Regions from separate parts of the Agreia sp. genome, predicted to be linked through region 1. Evidence: predicted binding sites of a transcription regulator. Region 1 holds the regulator's gene; the other holds the start of a gene.
What was found. Region 1 encodes HspR, which represses chaperone genes until heat shock. Its sites were predicted from a motif close to AAGTTGAGTCNNNNNGACTCAACTT; they were not measured.
Positions count from the first base shown of each region.

Region 2: ACE5CZ_RS14365 (ATP-dependent Clp protease ATP-binding subunit) is a predicted target of HspR. The motif match lies at 4,526-4,550, and genes of this name have one in related genera.

Region 1 covers NZ_CAXVWM010000142.1:130-9,388, reverse strand. The annotation lists gene ACE5CZ_RS11040 (prenyltransferase) at 1-318, shown strand, start outside; gene ACE5CZ_RS11035 (hypothetical protein) at 340-1,302, opposite strand; gene ACE5CZ_RS11030 (MFS transporter) at 1,514-2,830, opposite strand; gene ACE5CZ_RS11025 (hypothetical protein) at 2,868-4,031, shown strand; gene dnaK (molecular chaperone DnaK) at 4,196-6,067, shown strand; gene ACE5CZ_RS11015 (nucleotide exchange factor GrpE) at 6,070-6,711, shown strand; gene ACE5CZ_RS11010 (DnaJ C-terminal domain-containing protein) at 6,797-7,786, shown strand; gene ACE5CZ_RS11005 (heat shock protein transcriptional repressor HspR) at 7,835-8,257, shown strand; gene ACE5CZ_RS11000 (fructose-bisphosphatase class II family protein) at 8,333-9,211, opposite strand.
Region 2 covers NZ_CAXVWM010000202.1:113-6,925, reverse strand. The annotation lists gene ACE5CZ_RS14385 (histidine phosphatase family protein) at 1-198, shown strand, start outside; gene ACE5CZ_RS14380 (DUF3090 domain-containing protein) at 227-793, shown strand; gene ACE5CZ_RS14375 (SCO1664 family protein) at 790-1,569, shown strand; gene ACE5CZ_RS14370 (hypothetical protein) at 1,571-1,816, opposite strand; gene ACE5CZ_RS14365 (ATP-dependent Clp protease ATP-binding subunit) at 1,930-4,509, opposite strand; gene ACE5CZ_RS14360 (IS30 family transposase) at 4,664-5,866, opposite strand; gene ACE5CZ_RS14355 (hypothetical protein) at 6,030-6,620, shown strand.

The sequences.
Region 1 (9,259 bases):
GCGGTGCAAGACATCGTCGCCGACCGCGAGGGCGGCATCGCGTCGATCGCCACCGTCATCGGCGGAGCGGCCACCGTGCGCTTCGCCTTCGTGGCATATCTGCTGGGCGGCGTGCTGATGCTGTTCACCACGTGGCCCGGGCCTCTGGGCGCACTGCTCGTGCTGCCGTACGCGCTGAGCGTGCTGCCGTACTGGTCGATCGCCGATGCGGATGCGGAGCGCGCGAACCGAGGTTGGCGCCGGTTTCTGCTGTTCAACTTCATCTCGGGCTTCGTGGTGACCATGCTGCTGATCTGGCTGCGGGTGCTCGTTCCCTGAACCGCGTCCGCGCTCCGTTGGTTATGGCTCGTAGTGCAGGCTCGGCCACGTCGATCGGCCCGTCCATCCCCGCTTCTGCAGTTCGCGCTCGATCACCAGCAGGATGTGGTGCGGCTGCACCAGATCTCCGCGCATCACGTCGATCGTCTTCCAATCGACCTCGTCGAGTTTGCGCTGGCGCCGGATGTCGTTCTCCCAGGCGTCGTGGCTCGTCGCGTGCACGAAGCCCTTGTATTCGATGCCCAGGTGAAAGCCGCGAACACGCAGGTCGGGGCAGGCGAGCACCCGTCCGTTGTCGTCGCGCACGGGCTCGTTGACGATGAGCTCGGGAAAACCGGCCTTCTGCAGGAGGAGCCGCAGCTCGGTCTCCTTCGGCGAGTCGACACGTTCCCGCACGGCGTCGAGAGCCTCGGCGATGAGTGCGCGCTGGCGCCGGCCCGAGTGGGCGGAAGCGGCCTCGCGCAGCCGCTGGCGAGTGGTGAACGGGCGGCGTGTGCCGTCGGGTTCCCTGAATCCCCGCAGCAGGTAGTCTCCGGCGGCGACGAGCTCGAGGAGGTTGAGCTGCGTCGCCAGGTCGAGCCAGGTCTGCTCGGCGGTGCACATCCGGAGCCCCCGCGAGCCGTGCCAGGCCTGCGTGCGCGGTGCGGTCGAGTGGCCGACGATGCCTCGGGCCCGGGGTGGTCGCAGTGGCCGGGCTACCGTCACGTGGATGTCGGCAGCCCTCTCGAGTCGCCGCGGAAGGGGGCATCCGTAGAGCAGCGCCGCCGTGGAGTGGCTGATGTACGACTCGGCGGGGGCGATAGACTGCCACGCGAGGCACCGCTGCCGCAGGGTGGGTGCGCTCGAGGCGAGCCGAGTTCCGTAGAAGGGCGCGTGCAGGTCGGATGCGCGGAGCCGGCTACGGCTCACGCCCGCGCGGCGGGCGTCAGCAACCGAGAAGGGCGCGTTGCGGAAGTCGTCAGGCAGCGGGGCGGCGTGGGGCATCCGCCCAGTGTCACGGAAGACGCGCCGATTCGTCGCAAGTTGTCCACAGGCCTCGACCGGGCAGGTGCCGTCGTCAGATGTCGCACATGGTGGCCTTCGACCACTCCGCACCAGCAATCTGCGTCACCTCACCACGGGCGCCTTCGGGAGGGAGAGGTGATGTGGCGCAGATGGCGAGCTTCGGCCGGATGAGGCCGCCATCTTCGACAGCTCAGTGTCGGAGGTCGGGGAGCTTCACGAACATCATGAGTACGAGGCCCACCGCGACGACGAGCACGATGCCGAGGATGCCCCAGTACTGCGCGCCCGCGACGGCGATGAAGAGCGACCAGAGGCCGGGGGAGATGAAGCTCGCCGCACGCCCGGTCGTGGCGTAGAGCCCGAAGATCTCACCCTCGTGACCCACCGGAGACAGGCGGGCGAGCAGCGAGCGCGACGCGGTCTGGGCGGGGCCGACGAACAGGCAGAGAGCCAGGCCGCCTATCCAGAACACGATCTTGCCGGCGTCGTGCAGGGCGAAGACGCCTAGGCCCGCGACCACCAGACCGACGAGCGAGAAGAGGATCACCGCGCGCGGGCCGAAGCGGTCGTCGAAGCGCCCGGCGACGATCGTGCTGACGCCGGCCACGAGGTTCGCGGCGATTCCGAACGCGACCACCTCGAGAAAAGAGAAGCCGAAGGTACCCGAGGCGATGATCGCTCCGAAGGCGAAGACGCCCGCCAGGCCGTCGCGGTAGACGGCACTCGCCACGAGAAACCAGAACGTGGGCCGGCTCTCACGGAACAGTCGACTGATGTCTCGAACGAGAACCGCGTAGCTCGCGACGAAGCCGACCCGGGGGCCGAGCGCCGTCGCCGGGGGCAGCTCGGGCACGAAGACGAAGATCGGAATCGCGAAGAGAACGGTCCAGACGGCACAGCCGACGGCGACGATGCGGAAGGGCAGCCCGTTCTCTTCGGAGAGTCCGAACCAGTCGGCGCTGTATGCCACGACGACGACCACGAGCGCCACGATGCCGCCGATGTAGCCGAGTCCCCAGCCGAGGCCGCTGACCCGCCCGATCGACTGCTTCGTCGAGACTTGCACGAGCAACGCGTTGTAGTTCACTCCGGCGAGTTCGTTGAAGACGCTGCCGACCGCGACGAGCGAGGCTCCGAGCACGAAATAACTCGGCTGCCCCTGCACGAAGAAGAGCCCGCCCATGCACAGGATGAGCAGGATCGTGTAGACCAGCAGGCCGGCCTTGCGGTTGCCGGCGCGGTCGGCACGCTGGCCGATGACCGGCGCGAGAACGAGGATGACGAGCCCGGCGAGAAAGATCGCGAAGCCGAAACCGCTGGCGAGGTCCGCGAGCCCCGCCACCTTCGCGGGGTCGTCGTCGGGCAACGCGGCCACGTCGGCCGGCAGGAACACGTCGGTCGTGAGGTACAGCGCGGTGAAGATGAAGGTGAGAATGACCGAATTGAAGGGCTGCGTCGCCCAGTCCCACAGCGCCCACGCCCTGACCTGCCGTGCGGGAACACTCATGGTCACACAGTAGCGCCGCCGCGGCTAGGCTGAGCGAATGGATCGGCACCGGGGAGTCTTTCTCGGCCGAGGCCGCGGCGGAGACACAGCAGATCTGCGCGAGCACAATCTCGCAATCGTGCTTCGTTACCTGCGCGACTACGGGCCCTCGTCGCGTGCTCGAATCGCCGAATGGTCGGGGCTCGGACTCTCCACGCTCACCGGCATGATCGCCGAGCTCAAGGAGCTCGAACTCGTGTCGGAAGACCTCGCGGCCACCCAGGCCCACGTCGGTCGGCCGACGCACTCGGTCTTCCTCGCAGGCGGCCGCCTGGTCGTCGCGGGCCTGCGCCTCGACGTCGACGGCGTGCAGGCTCGCACCGCCACCGTCGCCGGCGATCACCTCGGCCAGTACTCCGACAGGCTCGACCTCGTGCGGGCGCAGCCCGAACTCGTCGCGGAGGCGCTCGCGACCGCCATCGACTGGGTTCTCGAGAGCGTCGACGCGCCTCGAACGCTCGTGGCGATCGAGATCGCGTCGGGCTGGCCCGGCGAGCATGACCTCGTGCCGGATGTCGCGGCACGGCTGGCCGCTGCCGGCCGAGCCGATATCACGCTGGGTGCGGCGTCGGTCAGCTCGTGTTCCGCTCTCGCGATCGTGCGCAGCGACACGAAGGGCCTCTTCGTCGATAGGAGGGCCGTGTACATCGGCGGTGAGCGCTCACTCGTCGGGGGAATCATCGTCGACGGCGAGCCGCTCGACCTCCGCGGCTCTCGCGCGGCCGATTTCGCCCGCATCCCCTCGGCGCTGCCGGGCGGGGGTCGCGAGACCCTCGCCGATGTCGTCTCGCTGCCGTCGCTGCTGGCCGCCGCAGGCATCCGGTCGCGGGGCGACGCCGAGATCTACGCCCACGCGCACCCTCGGGATGCGCGCGCCGCCCTGCTCGCAGCGCTCGGCGAGGGCGACCCGCGGGCTGTCGATGCCGTCACCCACGCGGCGGGGGTGCTCTCGGGTGCCATCGACGCGATCGTCGCCGTGCTGGGGGCCGATGTCGTCGTACTCGACGGGTATCTTGCGGCGCTCGGGGCGTGGCTGGTGCCGGCCATGGATGCGCGAGTGCAGGTCGTCGTGGCGGCGCCGCTGGCGTCGCGCGCGGTCGACGGCGCGGTGTTCGCGGCGCGCGACGCCGTTCTCGCGCAGCCGTCGCGGCTGCGTGCGTAGCCCTTTTTCGCGGGCGCGTTCAAACTTGAGTCGACCTAGCTCAAGTTTTGCTGTGAGGACTTGACACCCATCTCGGCCGCTGGCACACTTGAGTCAACAAGGCTCAACCCTTGGGCAGACTTAGCATTTCGTTTCAGCAAGCAAAACAAGGAGAAATCACCCACATGGCTCGTGCAGTAGGAATCGACCTCGGTACCACCAACTCGGTTGTCGCGGTCCTCGAAGGTGGAGAACCCACCGTCATCGCCAACGCGGATGGCTTCCGCACGACCCCCTCGGTGGTCGCCTTCACCAAAGACGGCGAGGTGCTCGTCGGTGAGACCGCGAAGCGCCAGGCCGTCACCAACGTCGACCGCACCATCTCTTCGGTGAAGCGCCACGTCGGCACCGACTGGACCGTCGACATCGACGCCAAGCCGTACACCCCTCAAGAACTCTCGGCGCGCATCCTCGCCAAGCTCAAGCGCGACGCCGAGTCGTACCTCGGCGACACGGTCAGCGACGCCGTCATCACGGTTCCGGCGTACTTCAACGACGCCGAGCGCCAGGCCACGAAAGAGGCCGGCGAGATCGCAGGCCTCAACGTGCTGCGCATCATCAACGAGCCCACCGCCGCCGCGCTCGCCTACGGCCTCGACAAGGGCAAAGAAGACGAGCTCATCCTGGTCTTCGACCTCGGTGGCGGAACGTTCGACGTCTCGCTCCTCGAAGTCGGAAAAGACGACGACTTCTCGACCATCCAGGTGCGCTCCACCTCCGGTGACAACCGCCTCGGTGGAGACGACTGGGACCAGCGCGTCGTCGACTACCTGATCAAGCGCTTCAAAGACGCCACCGGCGTCGATGTCTCGGGCGACAAGATCGCCAAGCAGCGCCTGAAAGAGGCCGCGGAGCAGGCGAAGAAAGAACTCTCGTCGTCGACCTCGACCAGCATCCAGCTGCCGTACCTGTCTCTCACCGAGAACGGCCCCGCCAACCTCGACGAGACGCTCAGCCGCGCCAAGTTCGAGGAGCTCACCAGCGACCTGCTCGACCGCACGAAGAAGCCGTTCGAAGACGTCATACGCGAGGCCGGCGTCTCGGTCAACGACATCGCCCACGTGGTGCTCGTCGGTGGATCGACCCGCATGCCCGCCGTCGTCGACCTCGTCAAGAAGCTCACCGGTGGCAAAGACCCGAACAAGGGCGTCAACCCCGATGAGGTCGTCGCCGTCGGCGCGGCCCTCCAGGCCGGCGTGCTGAAGGGCGAGCGCAAAGACGTTCTGCTCATCGACGTCACCCCGCTGAGCCTCGGCATCGAGACCAAGGGCGGAATGATGACCACCCTCATCGAGCGCAACACGGCCATCCCGACCAAGCGCAGCGAGACCTTCACCACGGCAGACGACAACCAGCCGTCCGTCGCGATCCAGGTCTTTCAGGGCGAGCGCCAGTTCACCCGCGACAACAAGAACCTCGGAACGTTCGAGCTGACCGGCATCGCGCCGGCCCCGCGCGGCATTCCTCAGGTCGAGGTCACCTTCGACATCGACGCCAACGGCATCGTGCACGTGTCCGCCAAAGACAAGGGCACCGGCAAAGAGCAGTCGATGACGATCACGGGAGGCTCCAGCCTGTCGAAAGACGACATCGCCCGCATGGTTCGCGAGGGTGAAGAGCACGCCGCCGAAGACAAGAAGCGCCGTGAGGCCGCCGAGGTGCGCAACAACGCCGAGCAGCTCGCCTACTCGATCGACAAGCTCATCAAAGAGAACGACGACAAGCTGCCCGAAGACGTCAAGACTTCTGTTCAGGCCGATGTCGACGAGCTCAAGACCGCGCTCGCCGGTGAGGACAACGACGACGCCGTGAAGGCCGCGTTCGACAAGCTGAACGAGAGCCAGGGCAAGCTCGGCGAGGCCATCTACGCCTCGAGCCAGGCCGACGCCGCGGCAGCGGGCGACGAGCCGACCGACGCCCCTCAAGACGCCCCGAGCGACGAAGACGTGGTCGACGCCGAGGTTGTCGAAGACGACGAGCCCACGAAGGACAAGTAACCATGACTGACCAGTCACATCCCGAGAACGGGCCTGACGAGTCGGTCGACACCCCGTCGACAAGCTCGGGGAACGAGTCGTTCCCCGAGCCTGTCGAAGGGCAGCCCGTCGAGGGTGAGTTCATCGAGGCCGAGGGGCCTGATGTCGAGACCTCGCTGAGCGACGCAGACCTGAGCTTTCTCGACGACGCGTCGACCGCGTCATCGTCGACGGCCTCAGACGAGGTGCTCGCCGCAGAACGGCTCGCCGACCTGCAGCGCGTCACGGCCGAGTACGCCAACTACCGCAAGCGCACCGAGTCGAACCGTGAGATCGAGCGCGAGCGTACGGTCGGCGACGTCGTGAAGGTGCTGCTGCCGGTGCTCGACGACCTCGACCGTGCTGAGAAGCACGGCGACCTCGGAGACGGGCCGTTCGCATCCATCGCGCAGAAGCTGCGCGGCGCAACCGGGCGCCTGGGACTCGCACCCTTCGCGGCCGTGGGCGACGATTTCGACCCGCAGCTGCACGAGGCGATCTTCCAGCAGCCGTCGGCCGAGGTCGAGGTCGAGACGGTCGCCGACGTCATCGAGACGGGCTACTACCTCGGTTCCACGCTCTTGCGTGCGGCCAAGGTCGTCGTCTCGACGCCGGTCAGCGCGTAATCACAACCTGGTAGCCCCTTCGACACGCTCAGGGAATGGATTCGTTCCCTGAGCCTGTCGAAGGGCTGAACAAAACAAGGAAAACATGGCCAGCCAGGATTGGTTCGACAAAGACTTCTACAAGGTGCTCGGCGTCTCGAAAGACATCTCCGAGGCCGAGCTCAAGAAGACCTACCGCAAGCTCGCGCGCACCTACCACCCCGACTCGAACCCCGGCGACCCCCAGGCCGAGGCCAAGTTCAAAGAGATCTCCGAGGCCAACTCGGTGCTCTCCGATCCTGACCAGCGCAAGGAGTACGACCAGATCCGCGCGATGGGTTCCGGGGCACGATTCCAGGCTCCCGGCCAGCAGGGCGGCGGCTTCGAAGACGTCTTCGGCGGCATGTTCGGCGGCGGCGGCGCAGGCGGTCGCGGTGGCCAGCAGTACACCTACACCCAGCCCGGTGCCGGCGGCCAGTACGACGACCTGCTCGGAGGACTCTTCGGCGGCTCGTCCGGCGGGTTCCGCGGATACGGCGGGCCGACCCGGGGCCGCGACGTGACGGCGCGCGCCACCATCGACTTTCACACAGCCACCAAGGGCGACACCATCACGCTGCAGACGGCAGACGGGCGACCGATCACGGTCAGGATTCCAGCCGGCGTCTCCGATGGCCAGAAGATCAAATTGCGCGGCAAAGGCGAGGGCAGTCCCGACGGGGGCGAGTCAGGCGATATCGTCTTGACCGTGACCGTGCGCAAACATCCCGTATTCGAACGCGACGGGTTGAACCTCCGCGTGAACGTTCCCGTGACCTTCGTCGAGGCGACCCTGGGTGCGACGATCGAGGTTCCGACCCTGGGCGGAGACCCGGTCAAACTCAAGGTCGCTCCCGGCACGCCGTCGGGTCGCGTGCTGCGGGTCAAGGGTCGCGGCGTCGAGACGTCGAAGGGCACGGGCGATCTCCTCGCCGTGGTCCAGGTCGCCGTTCCGGCGCACCTGAGTGCCGAGGCGCGTGAGGCCCTCGAAGCCTTCCACGCGGTCGAGCCGCAAGAGAACCCGCGCATCGAATTGCTCTCCAAGGCGCACGAGTAACCGGTCGCATCCGCATCACCCCGCACCAGCCAGACAGGAGGGCAGGCCATGGACGAGAACTCACCGATGTTCGCGATCGCCATGGCCGCCGAACTGGCGGGCATGCATCCGCAGACCCTGCGCCAGTACGACCGCATCGGGCTGGTCAGCCCCACGCGCACGGCCGGCAAGTCGCGCCGTTACTCGATGCGCAACGTCGTGCAGTTGCGCGAGGTCGCGCGCTTGTCGGCCGAGGGCGTCAGTCTTGAGGGCATCGCCCGCATCCTGACCCTCGAGAACCAGGTGACGGCCCTCTCGAGTCGCGTTCGCGAACTCGAGGGCGCCCTGGCCGACGAACTGCTGAATCGACCCAACCGGCGCGTCTTCGCGGCAGGCGTGCAGGGCGACGTGGTGTCGCTGAAGCACGGAACCCGATCGGCCCGCCGCACGGAGATCGTGATCTGGCGCCCCAATTCCGCAGACCGCGACTGACCTCGCCAGCAGGTACCGGTGCGGTCAATAGCTCCCGGTGTGCCGGTATCCACTGTCCGCGCCGGTAGCTGCTGCTCAGGTCACCGGAGTCGAGACGAAGAGCAGGCGGTCGCTCGCGACCAGCTCGTTCAGTGTGAACACTCGGTCGAGGTCGTGGCCCGCCGCCACGGCGGCATCCCGCTGCGAGTTTGTCTGCGGCGCCATGCGCCCCTGCATGAAACCGCCGAGGGAGCGCACCGCGCACGCCGCGATGATGCCCTCCGGAGTGCCGCCCACCCCCATCACGGCGTCGATGCCCGATCCGGGCGTGGCCGCGGCGATCGCGATCGACACATCTCCCTCGCCGACGAGGTGCACGCGCACTCCGACGCCGCGCAGCTCGGCGACGACGGATGCGTGCCGCGGCTTGTCGAGAACTCCGACGACCAGTTCGTCGATCGGCTTCGCGAGCGCCCGTGCCAGCCGCGCGGCGTTCTCGGCCGCCGACGCGCCGACGTCGAGCACGCCGATCCCCGCCGCAGAAGAGATGAGCTTCTGCATGTAGAACACGTCGCGCGGATCGAACATCGTGCCCCGAGGCGCCAACGCGATCACGGCCACGGCCCCGGGCAGGTTCTCCGCCGCCAGCCTCGTTCCGTCGAGCGGGTCGACGGCCACGTCGCACGCCGGCCCCGTTCCCGTGCCGAGCCGCTCGCCGTTCGCGAGCATGGGAGCCTCATCCTTTTCTCCCTCGCCGATCACGACCGTGCCCGCGAAGGGGGCCCGGCCCAGCGCATCCCGCATCGCCGCCACGGCCAACTCGTCTGCGCCGCTCTTGTCGCCCGACCCCACGAGCGGCAGGCATGCGGATGCCGCGGCCTCGGTCGCGCGCACGATGGCGGCCACGAGATCGGCCGGGTAGTTGTGGGCTCCGACGACGGTGGTCGGCGCGAGGGACGGCGTGTGCGAGGGCATCACTGAAGAGGGTAGCGTTCTCACTCGTGAGCACTCCTTCGATTGTCG
Region 2 (6,813 bases), on a different contig from region 1:
CTGGCCGATGCCTACGGAATGCACCTCGACCTGTTCCAGCGCATCAGCGTCGGCCCCGCATCCGTATCGATCGTGCGTTACGGGGCCGACTCGCCGAGCGTTCATGCCACGAACACGGAGTCGGGAGACCTGTCGTGGTTGCGCAGTGCGCCAGCGCCGGCGGATGCGCCCGTCGGCGGCGGCGCCGGCACGGACTGACCGCCCTCGACGCTCGTAGAATAGAGTCATGCCTCCCCTCGTCCACGGCTTCGACTGGCCCGATCGGGTGGTGGTCGGCACGGTCGGTCAGCCCGGTTCCCGTTCCTTCTATCTGCAGGCCCGCACGGGCAGACGCATCGTCAGTGTCGGCCTCGAGAAGCAGCAGTCCGCCGCCCTCGCCGAGAAGATCGAAGAGATTCTCGACGAACTGATGAGCCAGGAGGGCAACCCGGCCAGCGTGCCGGCGACGACGCCGGTAGAACTGGTCGACAACGACCCCCTCGACCCCGTCGACGAGGAGTTTCGCACCGGCACGCTCAGCCTCGGCTGGGATCCCTCGACCGCCCGGGTGGTCATCCAGGCCTTTCCGATCGTCGAGATCGAGATCGACGAGGATCAAGACGAACTCGAGCTCGACGCCACCGATCTCGAGCCCGACGAAATGCTGCTCGTGCGCATCCCCGTGGGCTCGGCCCGGGCCTTCGCCAAGCGCACCCTCGAGATCGTCGGCGCGGGCAGGCCGCTCTGCCCGCTGTGCGGCATGCCGATGGATGCCGATGGGCACGTCTGCGACCCGTCGCCGGGCCTGGAATGACCTCGGCGCCCGAACCTGCCGGCGACCTCGACGCCGAACTGGTCATCACCGGGCGCATCACGACGGCGTCGAATGCGACGTTCCTCGCCGAGATCGGTGAGACCGTCGTCGTCTACAAACCGGTCGCCGGCGAGAATCCGCTCTGGGACTTTCCCGACGGCACCCTCGCGCAGCGCGAGGCGGCGGCCTACCTCGTCTCCGAGGCGTTCGGCTGGAACATCGTTCCGCGCACCTGGCTGCGTGACGGCCCAATGGGCCTCGGCATGGTGCAGCTCTGGCAAGACGTCGACCCCGAGCAGGATGCCGTTGATCTCGTTCCGGCCGACGAGCTCCCTGAGACAGGCTGGCGGCGCGTGCTCGACGCGATGGATGAAGACGACCGCGAGGTCACGCTCATCCACGAAGACGGCGACGCGCTGCGGCGCATGACGATCTTCGATGTCGTCACCAACAATGCCGATCGCAAGGGCGGACACATCCTGGCGATGCCCGATGGACACCGGCACGGCGTCGACCACGGGCTCACGTTCCACGAGGAGCACAAGCTGCGCACCGTGCTGTGGGGTTTCATCGACGATGATCTCCGCCCCGACGAACTCGCGGCCGTCGACAGGGTGCGCACCTCGCTCTACGGCGAACTGGGCGAGAAGTTGGCCGAGTTGATCACGCCGAGCGAGCTGGATGCGGTCGACGCCCGCTGCGAGAGCCTGCTCGCGCGCCCGCGTTTTCCGGCACCACGGGGCCGGATGCCCGCGGTGCCGTGGCCGCTGTTCTGAGCTACTCCTCGGTTTTGAGTGCGAGGCCGATCGCGAAGAACGTCGGGGCCCAGTGGCCGACGAAGATTCCCCAGCGGTCGGACTGCGCCTTGTCGTCGGACTTTTTCGCGCGCGACACGAGCCACGCCGTGAGTGCCAGACCGATGGATGCGAAACCCGCAAGGTAGGCGAACTCGCTGCGCAACCCCAGGTCGTGCGCGGTGCGGATGGGGTTGAATCCGGCTTGCTCGATGACTTTCTTTGCCATTATGGCGACCTTTCGTCAGGAGCCCGTAAGGGGCTCTTCTCACTTTGACACGAGAGAACGCCCGGCCCGCAGGGATTGCGCGGCCGGGCGTTCTCGTACTGTCTACTCTCGAGCTACGCGGCGAGCGGCAGCTCCGCTGTGGCCGAGACCACGCTGAGCCGGCCGTCGAGAACGTCGACCGAGATAGCGCCGCCATCCGGCACTGCGGATGCGACCAGCAGCTCGGCGATGCGGTCGTCGAGCTCGCGCTGAATGACCCGGCGCAGCGGGCGGGCGCCGTACTCGGGCTCGTAGCCGTGCTCGGCGATCCAGTCGATCGCCTGCTCGCTGATCTCGAGCGACAGGTTGCGGGCCTCGAGACGCGAGCGGGTCTCATCCAGAAGCAGGGCCACGATCTGCCGCAGCTGCGGCTGGTCGAGCTTCGTGAACAGCACGATCTCGTCGATGCGGTTGATGAACTCGGGGCGCATGGCCTCGCGCAGCTTGCCCATCACCCGGTCGCGCAGCGCCTTGTCGTTGCCGAACCCGTCGGCGGCACCCGCGGCCGCGAAGCCGATGGGCGCGCCGCGGCTCGCGAGAAACTCCGAGCCGATGTTGCTCGTCATGATGATGACCGTGTTGCGGAAGTCGACGGTGCGACCCTGTCCATCGGTGAGGCGTCCGTCGTCGAGCACCTGCAGAAGCAGGTTGAAGACGTCGGGGTGGGCCTTCTCGATCTCGTCGAAGAGAATCACCGAGTACGGGTTGCGCCGCACGCGCTCGGTGAGCTGGCCGGCCTCGTCGTAGCCGACGTATCCGGGAGGGGCGCCGACCAGGCGCGAGACCGTGTGGCGTTCGCCGAACTCGCTCATGTCGAAGCGCACCATCGCCGTGGAGTCGCCGAACAGCGACTCTGCCAGCGCCTTGCCGAGCTCGGTCTTGCCGACTCCGGTCGGGCCGAGAAAGAGAAAGCTGCCGACGGGACGGTTCGCGTCGCCCATGCCGGTGCGGTTGCGGCGCACGGCCTTGGCGACCACCGAGACGGCGTCGTGCTGGCCGATGACCCGGCCGTGCAACTCGTCTTCGAGCACCGCGAGGCGCTCCCGGTCGACCTGGGTCAGGCGGGCGGCCGGAATACCGGTGGCCCGCGAGATCACGGCGGCGATCTCAGCCTCGTCGACGACGGCCTCGGCCGAGACGGTATCGCCGGTGGATGCCGAGGGCTTGGCCGCGGACAGCTTCGCGTGCACGGACTCGATACGGTCGCGCAGGCTCGACGCCTCCTCGTAGTGCTCGAGTGAGACGGCCGCGTTCTTCGACGCCTCGAGTTCGCTCAGCTCTTCGAGCAGCGCGGATGTGTCGACGCGGGATCCGAGGCGCAGTCGCAGGCGAGCCCCGGCCTGGTCGATCAGGTCGATCGCCTTGTCGGGCAAGAACCGGTCTGTGACGTAGCGTGCCGACAGCTCGACAGCGCCGCGGATGGCCTCGTCGGTGTAGCGCACGCCGTGGTGCTCCTCGTAGGCGCCGCGCAGCCCCGAGAGGATCGCGACCGCATCTTCGATGGAGGGCTCGCCGACGTGAACGGGCTGGAAGCGGCGTTCGAGCGCCGAGTCCTTCTCGATGGAGCGGTACTCCTTGAGCGTTGTCGCGCCGACCACGTGCAGCTCGCCGCGGGCCAGCCGGGGCTTCAGGATGTTTCCGGCATCCATGCCCCCCTCGCCGGAGCCGCCCGCGCCCACGACCGTGTGCAGCTCGTCGATGAACACGATGAGCTCGGTCTTGTGGGCGCTGATCTCGTCCATGAGCGTGGTGAGGCGCTCCTCGAAGTCGCCGCGGTAGCGAGTGCCCCCGAGCATGGCCGGAAAGTCGAGCGAAATCACGCGCTTGTCGCGCAGCTGCTCGGGCACGTCTCCGGATGCGATGCGCTGGGCCAGGCCCTCGACGATCGCGGTCTTGCCCACGCCGGCCTCGCCGATCAGAACGGGGTTGTTCTTGGTGCGGCGCGACAGGATCTCGATGGTCTGCTCGATCTCGTCGGCACGGCCGATCACAAGATCGAGGCCGCCGTCTCGCGCCATGGCGGTGAGGTCGGCTCCGAATTTGTCGAGCGTCGGGGTCGTGGATGCGTCGGGTGCGTCGGCCTGCATGGCCGGCGCCTGCTCGCCCAGGGTCTCGCGGAGGCCGGACTGCAGGGCCTCGGGAGTGATGCCCGCGGCCGACAGCACCTGGCCGGCAGGAGCATCCTGGCTGATCACGAGCGCGAAGAAGAGGTGCTCGGGGTCGATGTAGGTGGAGCCGGATGCGCGGGCCACCTGGTAGGCGTGGAACAGGGCGCGCTGCGCCGACTGCGTGAACACCGGTGCCGAGTCCGTCGATCCGGTCTGCGCCTGGGGCAGGCGCTGCTCGGCGGCGTCGGCGATGTCGGCCGGGCGCACGCCGAGTCGTGCGATGACCTCGGCTGCGGGCTCGGTCTCGGCGAGCACACGCAAAATGTGCAGCGCGTCGAGCTCGCGGTGGCCGTGCTCGATGGCGAAGCGCCCCGCGGATGCGAGAACCTCGTGGGTGCGCCGGCTCATGAGTCGGCTGATGTCGATCGAGCGCCCGGCCTGGGCCGCGCGCTCGCCCTGCAGGTAGCGGGCGAGGAATTCGTCGAACGAGTTGCTGCCGGCTGCACCTTCGTCGGGAGACGTGTTGGGGTCGAAACGGTCGGGCAAAATAACCTCCTGATGAAACTTGAGTGCCTTCGACTCAACTCAACAATGCGGGGCGCGATCTATTCCCGCGCGCTGTGATCGCGCCGAGCCGCTGAGGTGCGGAGAATGGCCGCTTCGATTCGGGCAATGTCAAGTGGTGGTTGCAACGCTGGGGTTAGGCCGTTTCGAGGAGTCGGGCGAGCCGGTAGGTGGGGGTTTGAAGGTCAAGGGTGGGTCTGGGGCGTGCGTTGAGCATGTTCTGGACCCGCTTCAGGTCGGCGGGAGTATGGCCGGAGAGGTCTGAACCCTTCTCGAACCAATGCCTGAGGAGCCGGTTCGTGTTCTCGTTCGTGCCGCGCTGCCAAGGCGAGTGCGGATTGCAGAAAAATACGGGCGCTTCGAGTTCGGCGGTGATGCGACGATAGTCCGCGAGTTCGGATCCGCGGTCCCAGGTGATCGATTGGCGGAGCTCGGTCGGGAGGTCTTTCATCGCGGCGATCATCGCGGTCGCGACGGTGTCTGCTGTGTGGTTCTCGGGCAGGTGCAGCAGGATCGTGTATCGGGTCGATCTCTCGACCAGGGTGCCGATCGCGGACGCGCTGTTCGGCCCGACGATGAGGTCACCTTCCCAATGACCTGGAACGGCGCGATCGGCGACCTCGGCTGGTCTGTCGCTGATCGTGAACGCGTCTTTGTAAGGGCTCACGAAACGGCTCCCACGGTTATGCGGGTTCCGGCTCTGACGTTTCGTTGAGAGCTGCCGGGCAAGATCCGCGCGCAGAATCCCGCGGGTCTGGACGTAAAGAGCCCGATAGATCGTTTCGTGACTGAGCTGCATGCTCCCATCATCAGGGAACAACTCCGTCAGAACCCTCGAGATCAGTTTCGGCGACCACCCCTCGTCCATGGCGTCCTCGACGAACCCTGCAAGCACAGGGTTCTGCGCCAACTTCAGACCTTTAGGTCGGCGCCGCTGCTGATGCGCCCAGTTATGCGCCCGCGTCGCGTAATACACCCTGTCCGGGCTCGAGTTCCGGCGGATCTCCCGCCAGATCACCGTCCGGTCCCGACCGATCACCCGAGCAATCCGAGAATGACCCCAGCCCTGCCGGAGCCCGGCCTGGATCTCGATTCGTTCCTCGAGACTCAAGAACCGGCCAGCATCGAAATCGGCCGCGACGAGGTCAACGATCTGACCGCCATCTCGACCCTGCTTAATCTCCATGGCACCACTCTTGAGCCACCACTTGAACGAGATCCGGTCCGACGCGCCAAACATCGCCGCCGCATCATGAGGTGACATTCCCGAACAGACAAGATCCACAAACGCATCCCTCACCCCCTGCCCATACCGAACGCCATACTTCTTCGTTGTCATCAACACTCCGATCAATCAGAGCGTTGCAACGACCATATGACTCCGCCTCGCTCGGAAGCGGCCATATTCCGCACCTCAGTGCGGCCTGTGGTTCCACGGCATCCGGGTCGCCGCCCGACAGCTGACGTTTCTCGACGATCGATGTCGCGCATTTCTTCCCCGGATGCCCTACGCCGGCGTGTACAGCCACGTCACCGCGGCGGCGCTGTACAGGATGCCTGTGCCCCTGCGGCTGAGCTCGCCACGCGAGCTGCACATCTCCGTGCCCGCAACGCGCCGTGCTGTCGATGCCCGCGCCATCGTCGGGCACAAGGTCACCTTCCGTCCCGGTGACTGGGACGGGCGTTTCGGGTTTCCCGTAACGACTCCCGAACGCACCTGGTGCGACCTGGCGTCACTGCTCACGCTTCCGGAACTGGTGGCAGCCGGCGACAAGCTCATCTCGCGACGACTCCCGCAGACCAGCCGAGCCGCGCTCGAACTCGCCGTCGCCACCTACCCGTCGCGGCGCGGCATCCGAAATCTGCGTCGCGGACTCGTGCTTCTCTCTGACAGAGCCGAGTCTCCGCGCGAGTCGCTGTTGCGCGTCGCGATCGTGCTCGCGGGACTCCCGGAGCCCGAGGTGAATAGAAGCGTGTACTCGGCTTCGGGCAAATTCCTCGGTCGTCTCGACCTCTGCTGTCCCCACCTCAAACTTTCCTTGGAGCGTTATCTCGAGGAACTGCGCACGATCCTCGACCGCCTCAGCCGCTGAGGTGCGGAGTGTGGCCGCTTCGATTCGCGAGGAAGCGGCCATATTCCGCACTTCGATGAGTGCGGGGCCGCAGCCCGCTCGACGCCGACGCGTCGAGGCCGTTAGCGTGGTCGCATGCGACGGACTGCGGACGAGGTGGGTGGAGTCGACAGACGAACACCCTCTCCGGGGCTACCCCGGGGTACATCTCCCA